2 regions of the Planococcus dechangensis genome follow, and region 2 is predicted to be linked to the other one. Evidence: riboswitches for the same ligand, from Rfam matches in the RefSeq annotation. Region 2 holds a riboswitch; the other holds the start of a gene.

Region 1 (7,539 bases), on a different contig from region 2:
TGATTTGATGTCGATGGCGTGCGTCAGCAGCTTCTGCAAAACCGCTGCAAAAACGGCGATGACGAATGCTGCAAACCCGATGCCTGCGCCCATCAAGATGAGCCCCGGCGCGTCATCGATTTCAGCGATCATGTAAAACAGCGGCATGGCCAGAAAATAGATGCCGGTGATCGCGAGTGCACACAGCTTGATGTTCTTGATCGCATTCACTGAGCGCACAGAGAAGGCGGTGTTGTCATCGATGAAACTCAAAAGTTTGAACGTCTGATACAGCGCCAGGAAATAAGCGATCGCCGTTGCGTAGAGCATGACGATAAAGACATATTGCAAAAACGCCAGCTGCTCCGGCCCATCCTGGATGATGCTCGAAAGCGGCAACACCACGAAGATGCAAAGCGCGATGACCGGCAATGCCATGAGAAACAGCACCACTTTCAAAAACAAAGTCTCCCGTTTCATAAAACACACCTCTTCACTTGTTGATAGCTAAATTATAGTACTTGATTTATTGTTTATCAATAAATAATTGCTGTTTAGCGATATTACAATTTTGAAAGACTGTAGTAAGAGAAAGAGGGAACATGCTTGTAGATGAATTGTTGAAAAGGAGAGCACCTAACATAATTTGATAAAGTTACGGAGATTCTCTGTACCTTAGCATCCAGCGATTTCACGGAATATCGATAATGAATAAATGGTAAATGTAAATTATCTAGTCTTTTATTATCAGAATATTGAAATATTTAATCGGAAAGAGTACACTGAGAGTGTTTAGGCCTATGGAATTTGTCGCATGCCTTTGAATTGATCGAGTCAAAAAGGAGGAGTAGCAGTGACTATGTTCGAAGAAAAGCAACCTGCAGTGTCTGTCGACAAGCTGATGTGGATGTACGAGCAAATGGTCAAGATCCGCTATTACGAAGACCAAATGGTGGAGGCTTATACGGAAGGCAAGTCGCCGGTATTCAATATCGGCGAAGGGCCGGTGCCGGGTGAGATGCACCTCGCAACGGGACAGGAACCAGCAGCAGCCGGCATGATGGTGCACTTGACGAAAGAGGATACAGTAACCGCGCCACACCGTCCGCATCATCACGCGATTGCCAAAGGCGTCGATCTGAAGAAGATGACAGCGGAGATATTCGGCAAGCAATCCGGACTCGGCAAAGGCAAGGGAGGGCATATGCATTTGTTCGATCCGGAAGTGAAGTTTTCTTGTGGTGGCATTGTCGCAGCCGGCATCCCGCATGCGGTCGGTGCGGCGATGGCGAGCAAGATGAAAGGGAAAGACTGGGTCGCCGTGGCGTTCATCGGAGAAGGCGCCGCAAATGCCGGTGCGTTTCATGAATCGCTCAATTTGGCGGCGCTATGGAATTTGCCGCTCATCATCGTCGTCGAAGACAATTCGTACGGCATTTCGGTACCGAAAACGGCATCGACATCGGTCGAGTCGAACGACTTGCGTGCATCCGCATACGGCATCGCGGGAGCTTATGTAAAAGACAATGATCCAATTGCGATGTATAAAGCGTCGGAAGAAGCAGTCAACCGGGCGCGCAACGGACAAGGCCCGACAATCATCGAAATCCAGACTTACCGGTTCCTCGGCCATTTCCAAGGCGACCCGGAATTGTATCGGGACAAAGAGGAAGTGCCGGGCCTTCGTGCACGCGACCCGATCATGAAACTGCGCCAACAGCTATTGGACGCCGAACAAGTAAATGAACCCGAATTGGAAGAAATCGAAACACGCGCCAAACAAGAAGTGGATGAAGCCTACCGGTTTGCACGTGACAGCGATTATCCCAAACCTGAAGCAGCGCTTGATGACGTCTTTACATCTTAAATCCAGAGAGGAGCTTGTCCGAAATGGAAACAGCGAAAAAAAGAATGCTGACTGGCAATAAAGCGATGGCGGAAGCGATTGCCCAGGAGATGGAGAACGACAAAAACGTATTTGTGCTCGGTGAAGATATCGGAAAGTACGGCGGGATTTTCGGTTCGACGCAAGGCTTGATGGAAAAGTTCGGCCCGGAGCGTGTGCTCGATACGCCGATTTCCGAAACAGCGTTCATCGGAGCGGCGATCGGTGCCGCAGCAGAAGGCATGCGGCCGGTCGCGGAATTGATGTTCGTCGATTTCTTCGGGGTCTGTATGGACCAGATCTACAACCATATGGCGAAGATCCCGTATATGTCCGGCGGCAATGTGCGCTTGCCGATGGTGCTCATGACCGCAGTCGGCGGCGGCTATAGCGACGCCGCGCAGCATTCCCAGACTTTGTATGCGACGTTCGCCCATATGCCAGGGATGAAAGTGGTCGCACCGAGCACGCCGTATGATTTAAAAGGCATGATGACATCCGCGATCCGCGACGACAATCCGGTCGTCTTCATGTTCCATAAATCCTTGCAAGGGCTCGGCTGGATGGACCAGCTCGATTATGCGGTCGGCCATGTGCCGGAAGAATCGTATACGGTACCGCTTGATAAAGCCAATGTCATGCGCGAAGGGAAAGACGTAACGATCGTCGGCATCCAGATGATGACGCATTTCGCGATGGAAGCGGCCAAGCGATTAGCACAAGACGGCATCGAAGCGGAAGTCATCGATCTGCGTTCCTTGGCACCGATCGATAAAGACACCATTATTAATTCCGTGAAGAAAACGCATCGCCTGGTCGTCGTCGATGAAGATTACCGCTCGTATGGCATGACCGCAGAAGTGGCAGCGATCGTTTCGGAAGAAGCGCTCTACGAACTTGAAGCGCCGATCAAACGACTCGCGATTCCGGACGTGCCGATTCCATATAGCCATGTACTCGAAGACTTTGTCTTGCCAGGACCGGATAAAATCGTCGAGGCGGTCAAACAGATGATGGATGAAGCGTGAATGGAGGCGGTTCGATGCATGATGTAATATTGCCGAGGCTGTCGGAAGATACAGACGAAAGCTTGATTGTCCTATGGTTTGTCGACGAAGGCGATTACGTGGATAAAGACGCGGTACTATGTGAAGTGCAAACCGAAAAAGCCGTATCGGAAATCCGTGCAGAAACGAGCGGAACGGTGAAGAAAATTCACGTGAAGCGCGGAGATTCCGCCAAAGCGGGCACTTTACTTGCAGTCATTGACACGAAAGAGCAGGCGCCGGTAAGATCGGAAACTCCTGAACAAGTCCATCTTGAACAAGCAGCAGAAAACGATAGCTCACAACAGGCGGCGAGCTTTACGCGCGTGTCGCCGAGGATGCGTCATTTGGCGAAAGAGCTTGGCGTCAAACTTGAAGACGTCAAAGGAACTGGAAAAGGTGGGGCCATCACCGAACAGGATATCCGCGACGAAGCGGGATTGTGAATAGCAAAAAGGCGCAGCCATGTAAGACGGCAGCGCCTTTTTTTGTTTTGAATAATTTATTCATTCCATTTCTATAAAACGACAAAATGCTTGGGATGAATAAAATTATTCCATCAATTCCGGATATACCGTTTCCGCAACTAACTGCACCGCTTCACCAATGCGCGGCCCAGGGCGGGAAGTGATGTCGGAGTCGATGAAATGCACTTCACCGTTCTCGATCGCTTCCACATCGGACCAGCTGTCGCGCGCTTCGATATCGCCGACTGCATCTTCCACGTAAGACACGGTCGTCAAGATGACTTCCGGATCGCGCGTGATGACTTCTTCTTCAGAGATATTCGGCCAGCCTTCCAGGTCCTCGAAGACATTGGTCACTTGAGCGTGGTTCAGGATCTCCTGCTGGAACGTCGATTTACCGGTTGTGTAAATCTCAGGGGATGGGCTGATTTCCACATACACTTCTTTTTGCTCTTCGACCGCTGCCAGGCGTTCTTGGACATCCTCGATTTGCGTTTGGATGCTTTCGATCACTTCAGCGCCTTTTTCTTCTTTTGCAAGCACAGCTGCGATTTGTTCGATATCGCCGTATACTTCGTCAAATGAAGTGGCCGATTCGATAACAAATACCGGAATATCGGCATCTTCAAGCTGCGCGAGTGCAGGCGGTGCTTCGCCGGTTGAATAAGCTAAAACGACATCCGGGTCGAGCTGGATGATTTTCTCGGCATTGAATTCCACGGAATCACTGACGCGCTCGATATTCTGTGCCGCTTCCGGGTAGTTGTCATAGTCAGTTACGCCGACTAATTGATCTCCGGCATCGAGTGCAAAGACGATCTCAGTGTTGCTCGGGATAAGCGACACGATCGTTTCAGGCGCTTGTTCGAATTCAAGTTCTTCACCGCGGTCGTCAATGACAGTATACGGTGCGTCGCTTGAAGTCTCAGTGGATGTTTGTTCGGTTGTTTCTTCTGTTGCCGGTGCTTCGGCGGCGTTGTCTTGGCAAGCACCGAGTGTCAGGGCAAGCGGAATGCTGAGTAAGAGAAATGATTTGATTTTCACGTGTGAGTCTCCTCTTTCTTTTTGCGTTTTGTTGGATAGGATTTGCTGACGAACGGTATTTCATCGACGCCGTGCTGCTTGTTCACGTAGACGGCCATCACAAAAAAGACATTGGCGAGCAGGTTGGCGTAGTCCATTAAATGTTCCGGCACTGCGCGCTCAAGCATCACGTGATGAAGCGCACGCACCGATTTTTTCGCTTCACTGCGGCACACGTGAAGAATGCAAGCCGCGTGCGTTCCTTGGGGTAGGACGAACTGGTCGATTTGCTCTTTCACTTCAGCTACGTAGCGGTCATACATATCGCTGAGCTCGGCAAGGTCTTGTTCAGTAATGGCGAGTTTCCCGCGCACGGAGCCGTTCAAGTGATAGACCATCGGCTGCAAATAGCACAAGTCTTCCATCACTTCCGGGATGTCGGTGACGGATATCGCTTCGCCGATCCTTGTCGTCAGGGAGTCGGTGCGAATTTCAAAATCGACAGTCGGTGCGTTTTCCCGCATGAATGGGTAGCACAAAAAGCGCATGTCTTTTTTCATTGTTTCACCTCCAAAATAGTGTCCGTAAATATCAGCGCACGCATCGCTTTCAAAAAAGAGACAAAAAAAGCCACTCTCAACGAAGAGAGTGGCACGATTGCGAATATCCAGCACAAAGCTGTCCATAGGAAAAAGTTGCCGTAGATCCTCTTATCTTCCGAAGAGCAAAAATACGTTCAGAAAAAGGTAGGTCTCCTGGCTTGTGCATCGCTTTACTCTAAGGCCTTCCCGAGTCTCCCCAGTGGCATCTCTTATTTCATACGCACTTACAGTTGCGGAAACAGCTCCGGATTTTCACCGGATTCCCTGTTACGCTGACGAATCAGCACCTTTTCCCTGCATGATTATTTACTTAGTTTTAGTGTAGCACTTTTGATGTGGATTTAGGAGGGGATTGTGGAAATGTTATTTGGTTGAATAATGGAATGCGGTGGTTCACCGCGCCGGCCGCTTTGGGCATGGCTTTCGCAATGAGCCGGGTAGGGCGTCCGTCTCAGTGCTTCGCCTAGCCCTTGTGCGCGGCGTCGCTGGGATCGTTCATTGTGAAAAGGATGATACATTTAGATTCCATTGTGTGTAATGGAGTGGAAGGCAGGATGAGAGCGGAGCAGATCCATTATTAACTTTCCATAGCTTTCTATAAAATGGGTTAATCAACATACGTGTTATACTAACGTTAAATAGAATAGAGGAGGAATTCAAGATGCTACCAACAAATTTGACAGAAGCGTTAAACGCTCAATTCAATAACGAACTTCAGGCGGCACATGCCTACACAGCGATGGCGTCGTACTTTTCAGGAAAAGGGTATCACGGATTTGCCAACTTCTATTTAATCCAATCACGAGAAGAACATGTGCACGCGATGAAATTCTATCATTACTTGGTGACAATGGATGAACAACCTGTACTCCAGGCGTTGACAGAACCAAGAAACGAATATGCAAATGCTTTGGATGTTGTGGAAGCGTCACTTGCGCAGGAAAAGTCAGTTACGGCAAACATATATAAATTGGTAAGCTTGGCGGATGAACTGCAGGAACATGCTACGCTGTCATTTTTGGATTGGTTCATTGAAGAACAAATGGAAGAAGAAAAGATGTTTCGCGACATGATCATTCGCATAAAAGGCATTGAAGAAGGCGGCGAGTACTTCCTGAAAATGGACGACGAATTTGCTGCAAGGAAATTGGAAGAATAATAGGGTGGAAAACAAACAGCACACGATTTGTCGTGTGGTGTTTTTATGTGGATTGTAAAGTTTTCATGACTCACTCTGACTTAAGGAGTGATCATTTTCTAACCAATCAACAATCAAATCGACAATGATTTCTTGTTGTTCACTAACGGTGATCTGTGCCTCATTGTCGCCGGACTGACTACCATATACGCCAAAATAAGCGTGGTTTCCGCCTGGAATTTCAATCAACTCTGTTGTTTCTGGGAGGTTCGAGCTGTTTTCCTTAATTTTTTCAGGCGTACTTAATCCATCCTCTGAACCGCCGATGGATAAAACGGGTAAGGTGGATTCACTTAAATAGTCATTGCTTGCTGCGTATGCCCCAAGCAATATGAGCCCGTTTACGCGATCTAAATGTTGATCGGCATACATAGCTGCCGCTGCGCCTCCCATGGAATGGCCCGAAACATACCACTCGATGCTGTCGTCGCTTTCTATTATTTCATCCGCTTTTGACACATCTAAAATTGATAAATTTAATCGGACTGAAGGGATAGCAACTGTAATGTTTTGCTTGGATAATTCTTGTGCTAAATAGGCATATGCTTCAGGTTCGACTTTTGCGCCAGGATAGAGGATTAACCCTTTTTCTGCATTTTCTGCTCTATACATATACCACCCGTCTACGGGTTCTATAACTTCCTCTATCTCTATTTGATCCGCATCTACCGCTTCAAATGTATCTTGAGCCCATATAAAAAAGATAGTGAAGCTCAGAAGTACGACTAAAGCTAGTGTGAAAAGTGAGATGAGCAAGGTTTTTTTGTTCAGAATTTTTTTCATCATGAGTACCGTATTATTCCTAATCCAATCAAGTAGAAAGATATAGCCAATCCACTAAATAAATTATAAATAATTTTCCTTTCTGGATTTTTTGAAAATATTAGTTTGAGCTGTATTAAATTGACACGTTTCCGAACGCTTTTTTCGGTCATTTTCAGCTTTTTAAAAGTGTTCGCAAAAGTGTACTTTTACAAACGGTTTTTAAACAATTGTAAAATCAACAATTTTCAATGGAGGTTATAAGTAATTGAAGAACTATTAACAATTAAAATCATACAAGATTTAAATAGTTAATCGAATGGCTTTGTTAAAGTTTAATTTTATTTTACTATGATTAAAAACTTCTAAAGATTAATAGAAGTCCTTTAAGTTGTTTTTAGTGGTTTCTTGAACTAAAGCATCCGTTAGATAAATAAAACTTGATAATAGATTCCTTGTTTTTCTTTATTAGGTAGATCGTATTCTTCCCTAAGAGAGCCTTCATTTTTTTCCATAAAAGATACATACTGATTTATACTTTCAATAAATCCTTTTATATCACCTTTTCGAACTTGAT
Region 2 (7,539 bases):
CTAAAAGAAGTGAATACAGTAATAGCCGAAACAGAAACTGAGAATGCTGGATCCATCCGCGTGATGGTAAAAGTGAAAATGAAAAAAACCATAGAAACACAATCGATGATGTTGTGGGAAAGGTCCAAGGAAATCTAAGAACTTGGGGATTTAGTAAAAAGTAAAGTGAAGGATGAAAGCTAGGAAACTTTGGTTTGGAATACTATAACTGTTCGTAAAAGTGGTGAGGGGATGAAGGACGTTCGTAAAGTGATTTGATATGTTTACGAACGTTCATTTAGGTCGCTTTAAGGGGTTTTTCTAGTGTTCGTAAAGGTGTACTTTTACGAACGCTTTTACTACAACTAATTTATTAATCAATAAAGGAAATATTTAGTAATACCTCGAATCTATTTAAGTAGTATCCCTGTTTTTGGTTAACGACATTAACCAAGTAAAGGATAGGCTGGGTTCAAGGATTGGAGTGAATTAGATGCAGGAACTGGATGATGCATTCGACCTTTTCGATAAAGGAGAATTTCAGCAAGCCGAAAAGATCTATCTTTCATGTTTGAACAGCATACCCGATAAAACCTCTACTTCCTATAAGGCGGCTTTAAATGGTCTTGGCTATGTTAAAAGCTTTCAAGGGCAGTTTGGAAAAGCCACTGCCTACTATCAGGAACTGCTGGAGATTTCCAAGAAGCAATTCAACTTGAAAGAAGAAGCGATGGCTCTCCATCAACTGGGAATGGTCGAGCGAATGGCTGGAAATTATCAACGGGCCTTGGACTTTTTCACTTCTGAAAGTGAAATCTGGACTCGCCATTTCCCTGACTTCTACGTCGGCTTTGCAGCTAATTTTTATGAACGGGGTTCTATCGCGATAAAAGAGAAGAAATACACAGAAGCAACCGTCCTATTGAATCAATCACTGGAATATGCGGTCTTGTCGAAAAGTTTGGTAGCCCAAGGATGTGCGTATAGAGGGATGGGGGAATTGGGAGTAGCGACATCCAAGTTTGATGAAGCAAAAAATGCTTTCCACAAAGCCATCTCAGTATTTAAAGAAGCTGAAGATCGTATTGCTGTAGAAGAAATTCAAAGTTTACTGGAACTGCATGGAGATACGGTATCGAAGGAGGGGCAAGCATAAAATGAACATTAGAAGCGTTCAGGAGGAAGAATTCCAGGTTATATCGGAGTTGTTAATGAACATGGGGAAAGTGGAAACTCAAGGTTTACAAGAACGATTCATAGAAACTGTGCAGAATCCAAGCTATTTGTTTATTGGTGTATTTCGCGGAGGACAAGCGTTAGGTTATGCGATAGCGCAAGACTATGGCTTCCACCTGCGGCTTGGGAAAAAAACCTGTCGATTGCATGATTTATATGTCCTGCCTGAATACAGGAAGGAAGGACTTGCACGTCAGCTGATGGAAGCAACGTTTGATTGGTGCAAATCGGTCAATGCAACGTGGCTGCAATGGAACGCTAGCAAGGAATCGATTCAATTCTATGAAAGGATTGGATGCAAGAGCATAAAATACGATGAAGAAACACCCGAGTTTGAAATTGAATTCACTAAACGATAATATTATATTAGTTAACATATCAACCATTATCGGAAGCTGCAAATATACGAAAGGGAAAAGAGATGATCAAAGCACCTCTTCTCCCTTTTTCGATTTTAGAAATCTGCTTGTACGTACAGTTCCTTCCTAATGAATTCGAAGAATACCTTATTGGTATCGAATTCCTTCTGCTAGTTTTTCTAGTTTTGACCAATCAGTGATAATCAACTGGTGCCGTTCTTTCTGTAGAATTCCTTTTTCCTGAAACTTTTGAATAACCCTATTTAAATGACGAGGTGTTGTCCCTATAAGCGAAGCGATTTCTTCCAAGTTATTGGTTGCGAGTTGTTTCGCAAACTTATCCTCTGTTTTTATCGTACACAAATAACTTGCAAATCGTGTTTCTGCAGAAGCCAACAAGTTTACGCGTGAAGCAGTTGTGCATGTTTGCAGTTTATAGGCCAACTCTTTTAAGAGTAACTGCAAAAATTCAGGTTCAAGGGACAAGGAATGCTTATAATAATCGATTGGGATAAAGAGAAAAGTACATGGCTCCTCCGCATGTACTTCCGATTGAATCGGCACGTTCTGAAAACATTCAATATCTCCGAGAATCGAAAAAGGAGTACAGAAGCGGAGCAAGAGTGACTTTCCTGTGATTTCAGTGGTGGCTACCCGGCATTTTCCTTTTACAAGTAAGTACAATCCATCAATTTGATCGCCCTCGGTTAAAATAATGTCTCCAGCCTTATATGTTTTTAATTGGATGAACTCAACATGGGGGAGAAGCATCTGCAATTCATTATTTTCAATGTAAGTTTGGATTTCAGTAAGTTTCATCAATAGTTCACCTTTTTGGACAGACGTCCTTTTTAGTATAGCAAAGCTTAGGTAAGATAGAGGTGAGGTGACTAATTATGCAATTTGTATTCGATCTTGATGGAACCATTTGTTTTAAAGGCCAACCTTTAACCCAAGAAATTTGTGCTGCTTTGGATGAGTGCCAGGCAATGGGACACGAAATCATCTTTTCATCTGCGAGACCGATACGTGACTTATTGCCTGTGCTGCCGGAAAAATATTACCGGTTAAGAATGGTCGGTGGAAACGGGGCTTTTCGAAATGCGGATGGCTCAATCGAAGTAAACAGTTTTGACAAGAGTACTTGCAAGCAACTTTTCCATATTATTGATACGCACCAGCTAACGTATTTGATTGATAGCAGCTGGGATTACAGCTATACCGGAGAACAGACCCATCCGATCTATCAAAACATCGATCCGTTGAAGAGTGCAAAAAACGTGCCGATTGATTTGCTGGAAAATGTAGTGAAAATGGTTCTTTTCACAAGCAATGACGAGATACAGAAAAGCTTGGAAGCCCTTCCTCTGAACCTGCATCTGCACCAAAATGAAGGAATACTTGATTTGAGTCCTGAAGGCATTGATAAATGGGCTGGGCTACAGCAACTGGGAGTCAAAGAAAATGAGTTTATTGCCTTTGGTAATGACTCAAATGACATCTGCATGTTTGAAGCTGCCAAAGAAAGCATATGCATTGGTAATCATCCGGTTGCCAAAGAACATGCGACCAAACAAATCACAGAGGATCAAGTGGCAAAAATGATTTTGTCTATGAGTGAAAAGTATCTTACGCAACAGATTGACGTTAATTAGTTTAAGTAAAAAATTAATTAAACTTTCAAACACAGCTCAATTAGAAAAAATATCTATAGATTGCCAGTTTACATATGACCCCTTATCGGAAGTCCATAATAGCGAAAAGAGAAGGTACTGGTCCCGAGTATCTTCTCTTTTTCGTTTGTGTAAGTGTAATTTCACGAACACTTCTATGATTATCGATAAGAAAGATTTACTTCGTTAAATATTAAAAGTTATCAATGATTACTTAATCATGGCGCTTTAATTTTCTTGAAATATCTAGAAATAAAAAAATGTGAGTAGGAAGAACTTTATTTAGGAAAACCCATTTATTTACTTTAATGTATACTATAATTAAATTGATAGAAGTACATTTAAACTAATTCCATTCGAAGGAGTAGCCTGTGAAAAAAATTAAAATTGTATTTCTTAGTTTAACAATATTTGTTTTCTTTTCTTTCCTTCTAGTTTTAGGTGGGAGCTTTTTTCTTTACAAAGTCATAGCAGAAGAACAACCAGATATAAACCTTACATACATCGAAGCAATGGCAGCGATAGTAACTCGAAGTCCTGAAGGAAAACTAAAAAACCAGATCAAAGATTCTTACTTACAAGAAGATTATAAACACGTTTCAATTTATCATGAAAAGGATTTCTCTGAACTTCTGCCAATAACAAAAGAAACGTTAGACTTAGCTTTCGTGAAAACCGAAGCATTGTTCGGCAAAACATATCAAGAACCGATTGACTTTCTTGTATTCCAAGATAGCGAAGAGATGTCGAAGTTGTCTGGGGTAGAAGGTGGTGCTGGATTTTATTCAGCAGAGGATAAGCTGTTAGCCATACATTATCTTGATAAGGACCTTATATTAAAAAGAGAGAATTACCCTTTATACATGTTTCAGGGAGTCATTCTTCACGAATATACTCACTACGCTTTTGCTCAAAAGGCTAAAGATTTAAATATTTACCCGCTTTGGTTTCAAGAAGGTGTTGCTGAATATATTGAAGCCGAAGATCAAGGAGCACCTTTGCCTGAATCTGAAAGTATTCCTTTTGCTCACTTAACAACCTATGAACAATGGGCTGAAGCGAGGTACATAGAGTCAACCAACAATTATGCACAGAGTTATTATGCAATTGAATACTTAATAGAGGAATACGGGGAAGAGATTATCAACAAAATAATGAATTCGGCAAATAAAACCAAAGACTTCGAGAAAAGTTTTAAAGAAATAACGGGGTTAACAATTAACGAATTAGATAAAGTGTACTTAAAATTTTATATAGAATGAAGCAAATTAAATATTTTAAGGAATTTCTAATCTGTTTGGTTTACATATTGCAGGATTATCGGAAGAAGGTTTATCGATAGTCTAGATAAAATTTATCAGTTTCTAAGTTATTATACCGTTATTTAATCATTATTTTTGAAAGACGGTATAATTTTTTCAGGAGTGACTAACGTGTGGAGTTGGTCTAAAAGATGAAAAAAGTTATGCTGGTGAGGAAAGAACGACTGTGTATATAATGAAAAGAAAATAGAGTTCGATCCAATTCATAAAGGTGCTTATGTCTTGAACATAAGTTAAAAGGGAAACCGGTTGAATTCCGGTGCGGTCCCGCCACTGTAAGTGAGAGCCATCTGCAAAAAGCCGCTGAAGCGATGCTTCAGGAAGGTTCAGAATGCGATGATCACGAGCCAGAAAACCTGCCTTTGTGTGGATGCCCATTCGCTTGCGAGGACAAGCTGGAAGCACGCCTTTTTTTGTGCTGTTTTTCCTCAATTCCTCGCGGCTCGTGGGGGATTTTTCTATTTTGACGAGTGGAGGGAAAAGTATGCCAGCAGTTTCCATTATGGTTCAAGGAACAGCTTCTGACGTGGGGAAAAGCTTGATTTGTACAGCGCTATGCCGAATTTTTTCAGACGATGGATTTCGGGTAGCTCCGTTTAAATCCCAGAACATGGCGCTGAATTCTTTTGTGACAGAAGCAGCAGGCGAAATCGGCAGGGCGCAGGGCGTTCAAGCAGAAGCAGCCCGTATTCCGGCGACTTTTGACATGAATCCGATTTTGCTCAAGCCAAAGCAGGACATGGTGTCAGAAGTCATCGTCCATGGCCGGCACTTTATGGACATGAATGCAAAAACCTATCGCGACGACTTCTTGCAGCAAGTGATGCCGGCGGTCGAGCAGTCGATGCGCAGGCTGCAGCAAGATTTTGACGTACTGGTGCTCGAAGGTGCCGGAAGTCCCGCAGAAATCAACTTGAAGGATAAAGACATTGCCAATATGCGAATGGCCCACTTGGCAGATGCCGCCGTCATTTTAGTTGTGGATATCGACAAGGGCGGTGCTTTCGCTTCTATCGTCGGAACCCTTGCGTTGCTCGATGAATCAGAAAGAATACGTGTAAAAGGAATTGTCATCAACAAATTCCGCGGCATGCGCGAGCTGCTCGATGATGGCATTGACTGGCTGGAGAAAGAAACAGGCATTCCGGTGCTTGGGGTCTTGCCTTATCTCGATGTCCAAATCGATGCAGAAGATTCTCTCGCACTATCATCGTTGCGGTTTAAAAAACCGAAGCCAGGAGAGTTTGCAATAGACATAGCCGTCATCCGGCTCCCTCGAATCTCGAATTTTACAGATATAGACCCGTTTTTTGATGAACCGGAAACTGGCGTTCGTCTGGTTGGAAAAGTCGAAGAACTCGGTACACCAGACCTTCTGATCATTCCCGGAACCAAAAACACATTGGCTGATGCTGCATGGCTCATGGAAACCGGGTTCGATGGTGCGATTCAAAAGCTGCGCGAGCACGGAACAAAGATTTTCGGTGTTTGCGGAGGCTTTCAATTGCTTGGGGAATCACTCGTAGATAATGAGGCAGTCGACGGGGAAGGTGGAGTGGCAAGGGGCCTTTCATTACTGCCGGTCGACACGGTGTTTGTCGGGGATAAGAAAACGGTTTTAATGACCGGCAAGCAAGTAAAAGACGGACAGGTGCTGACAGGCTACGAAATCCATTTGGGAAGATCGACCATCTACGGGGAAGCTATCCCATTTATGCAGCTATCGGACGGCCGGATGGACGGGGCAGTAAGTCCAGATGGAGAAGTGATCGGTACCTATCTTCACGGCATTTTTCATAACCGGAAATTCACACGTGAACTGGTCAATGAATTGCGTGTCAAAAAAGGATTGGACCTGTTGGAAGACAATGTGAAACCCGATGCCCAGCGAAGGGAAGAAGCATATGATTTTCTAGCGGAGCAAGTTCGCAGCCATATGAACATCGCAGCGGTTTACCAACTACTCGGCTTGGCGGCTGACGCGGTCCACGAAAGCAAAGTGTAAGATGATAATGTGTTTTTTCAATACCGCTGGAAAACAGCGGATTATAAAGAACAACAAGCCGAACTTCTTATTGAAGTTCGGCTTTTGCATTTGCGTGATCGACAAAATGAACTCCACACTGTATCCCACAATTCAAGTTGAAGATTCGCAAGTTTTCTAATGATCTAGGCAGTGGATGAATTGACCCATCCGTCTTACGATTTTTTTATATTCAGGTTGGCCAATAACATATTACACACGATAAAAACTAGGCACGTTAAAATACTGAAGTAATTCAAGTCCTGTATCGACAGTAATCTGCTTTGAGCCAAATATAAAATGCCTCCTGGTGACAACTGAATGATGAGATGGTTAAACCCTGATATGACGATAAAGAAAATAGACACCAAAATTGTCGTGATGGCTATCAGGATGGGGCTCTTAAGGTAGGTGCTGATTAGAATAGTTAAGCTCACAACATATAAAATCCAAAGGCTGTAAAAAATCAAGAATAGCATGAAATTTGTCAAAGAGTAAGAGCCGAATAAAAATACCGTGTACCCATAAGAAACCGTTGCGCCGATGGATATGCAGAACATGCTGATCAACCAATGGCTTGCCAGCTTGGATAAAAGGTAGGAGCGCAGTGAGACGGGGCGCGTCAAAATAAAGTCCTGCATGCCGCTGTTGCGATCGGATGCGATCAGCCCCATGAAACTGATGATTAAAATGATGAGTCCGATTTGATTGAACTGGCCGGAAACAGTGGACAGGAGAACTTCAGCTGCGTTCGGTACTGCCCGGTTCGGATCGATGGTAATCCCCTCTGCACCGCCAAGATTTTCGAGGATGACGTCCATGTATTTATTGATCAATGGTTGGGTAACGCCGAGGATGACGAATAATAGCGTTAACCAGATGAACTTAAATTCTTTCGAGGCTTCCAATAATTCTGTGCGCATTAATGTAGTAAAGTTTGTCATGTG

Evidence for each region. Region 2 has a riboswitch for cobalamin ahead of ACFO5U_RS04300 (cobyric acid synthase). Riboswitches for the same ligand answer to the same signal wherever they lie in the genome.
Region 1: linked by a shared signal. The riboswitch ahead of ACFO5U_RS15740 (hypothetical protein) and the one ahead of ACFO5U_RS04300 (cobyric acid synthase) in region 2 are both predicted to bind cobalamin.

The regions. Positions count from the first base shown of each region.
Region 1 covers NZ_JBHSGL010000015.1:296,947-304,485, forward strand. The annotation lists gene ACFO5U_RS15715 (DUF2975 domain-containing protein) at 1-459, opposite strand, end outside; gene ACFO5U_RS15720 (thiamine pyrophosphate-dependent dehydrogenase E1 component subunit alpha) at 839-1,846, shown strand; gene ACFO5U_RS15725 (alpha-ketoacid dehydrogenase subunit beta) at 1,870-2,892, shown strand; gene ACFO5U_RS15730 (biotin/lipoyl-containing protein) at 2,907-3,356, shown strand; gene ACFO5U_RS15735 (ABC transporter substrate-binding protein) at 3,462-4,421, opposite strand; gene ACFO5U_RS15740 (hypothetical protein) at 4,418-4,960, opposite strand; cobalamin riboswitch at 5,129-5,308, opposite strand; gene ACFO5U_RS15745 (ferritin) at 5,664-6,161, shown strand; gene ACFO5U_RS15750 (alpha/beta fold hydrolase) at 6,225-6,986, opposite strand; gene ACFO5U_RS15755 (hypothetical protein) at 7,388-7,539, opposite strand, start outside.
Region 2 covers NZ_JBHSGL010000005.1:250,723-258,261, forward strand. The annotation lists gene ACFO5U_RS04270 (GNAT family N-acetyltransferase) at 1-138, shown strand, start outside; gene ACFO5U_RS04275 (tetratricopeptide repeat protein) at 473-1,135, shown strand; gene ACFO5U_RS04280 (GNAT family N-acetyltransferase) at 1,137-1,574, shown strand; gene ACFO5U_RS04285 (Crp/Fnr family transcriptional regulator) at 1,722-2,393, opposite strand; gene ACFO5U_RS04290 (HAD-IIB family hydrolase) at 2,471-3,229, shown strand; gene ACFO5U_RS04295 (peptidase MA family metallohydrolase) at 3,619-4,509, shown strand; cobalamin riboswitch at 4,762-4,947, shown strand; gene ACFO5U_RS04300 (cobyric acid synthase) at 5,054-6,574, shown strand; gene ACFO5U_RS04305 (ABC transporter permease) at 6,769-7,536, opposite strand; gene ACFO5U_RS04310 (ABC transporter ATP-binding protein) at 7,533-7,539, opposite strand, start outside.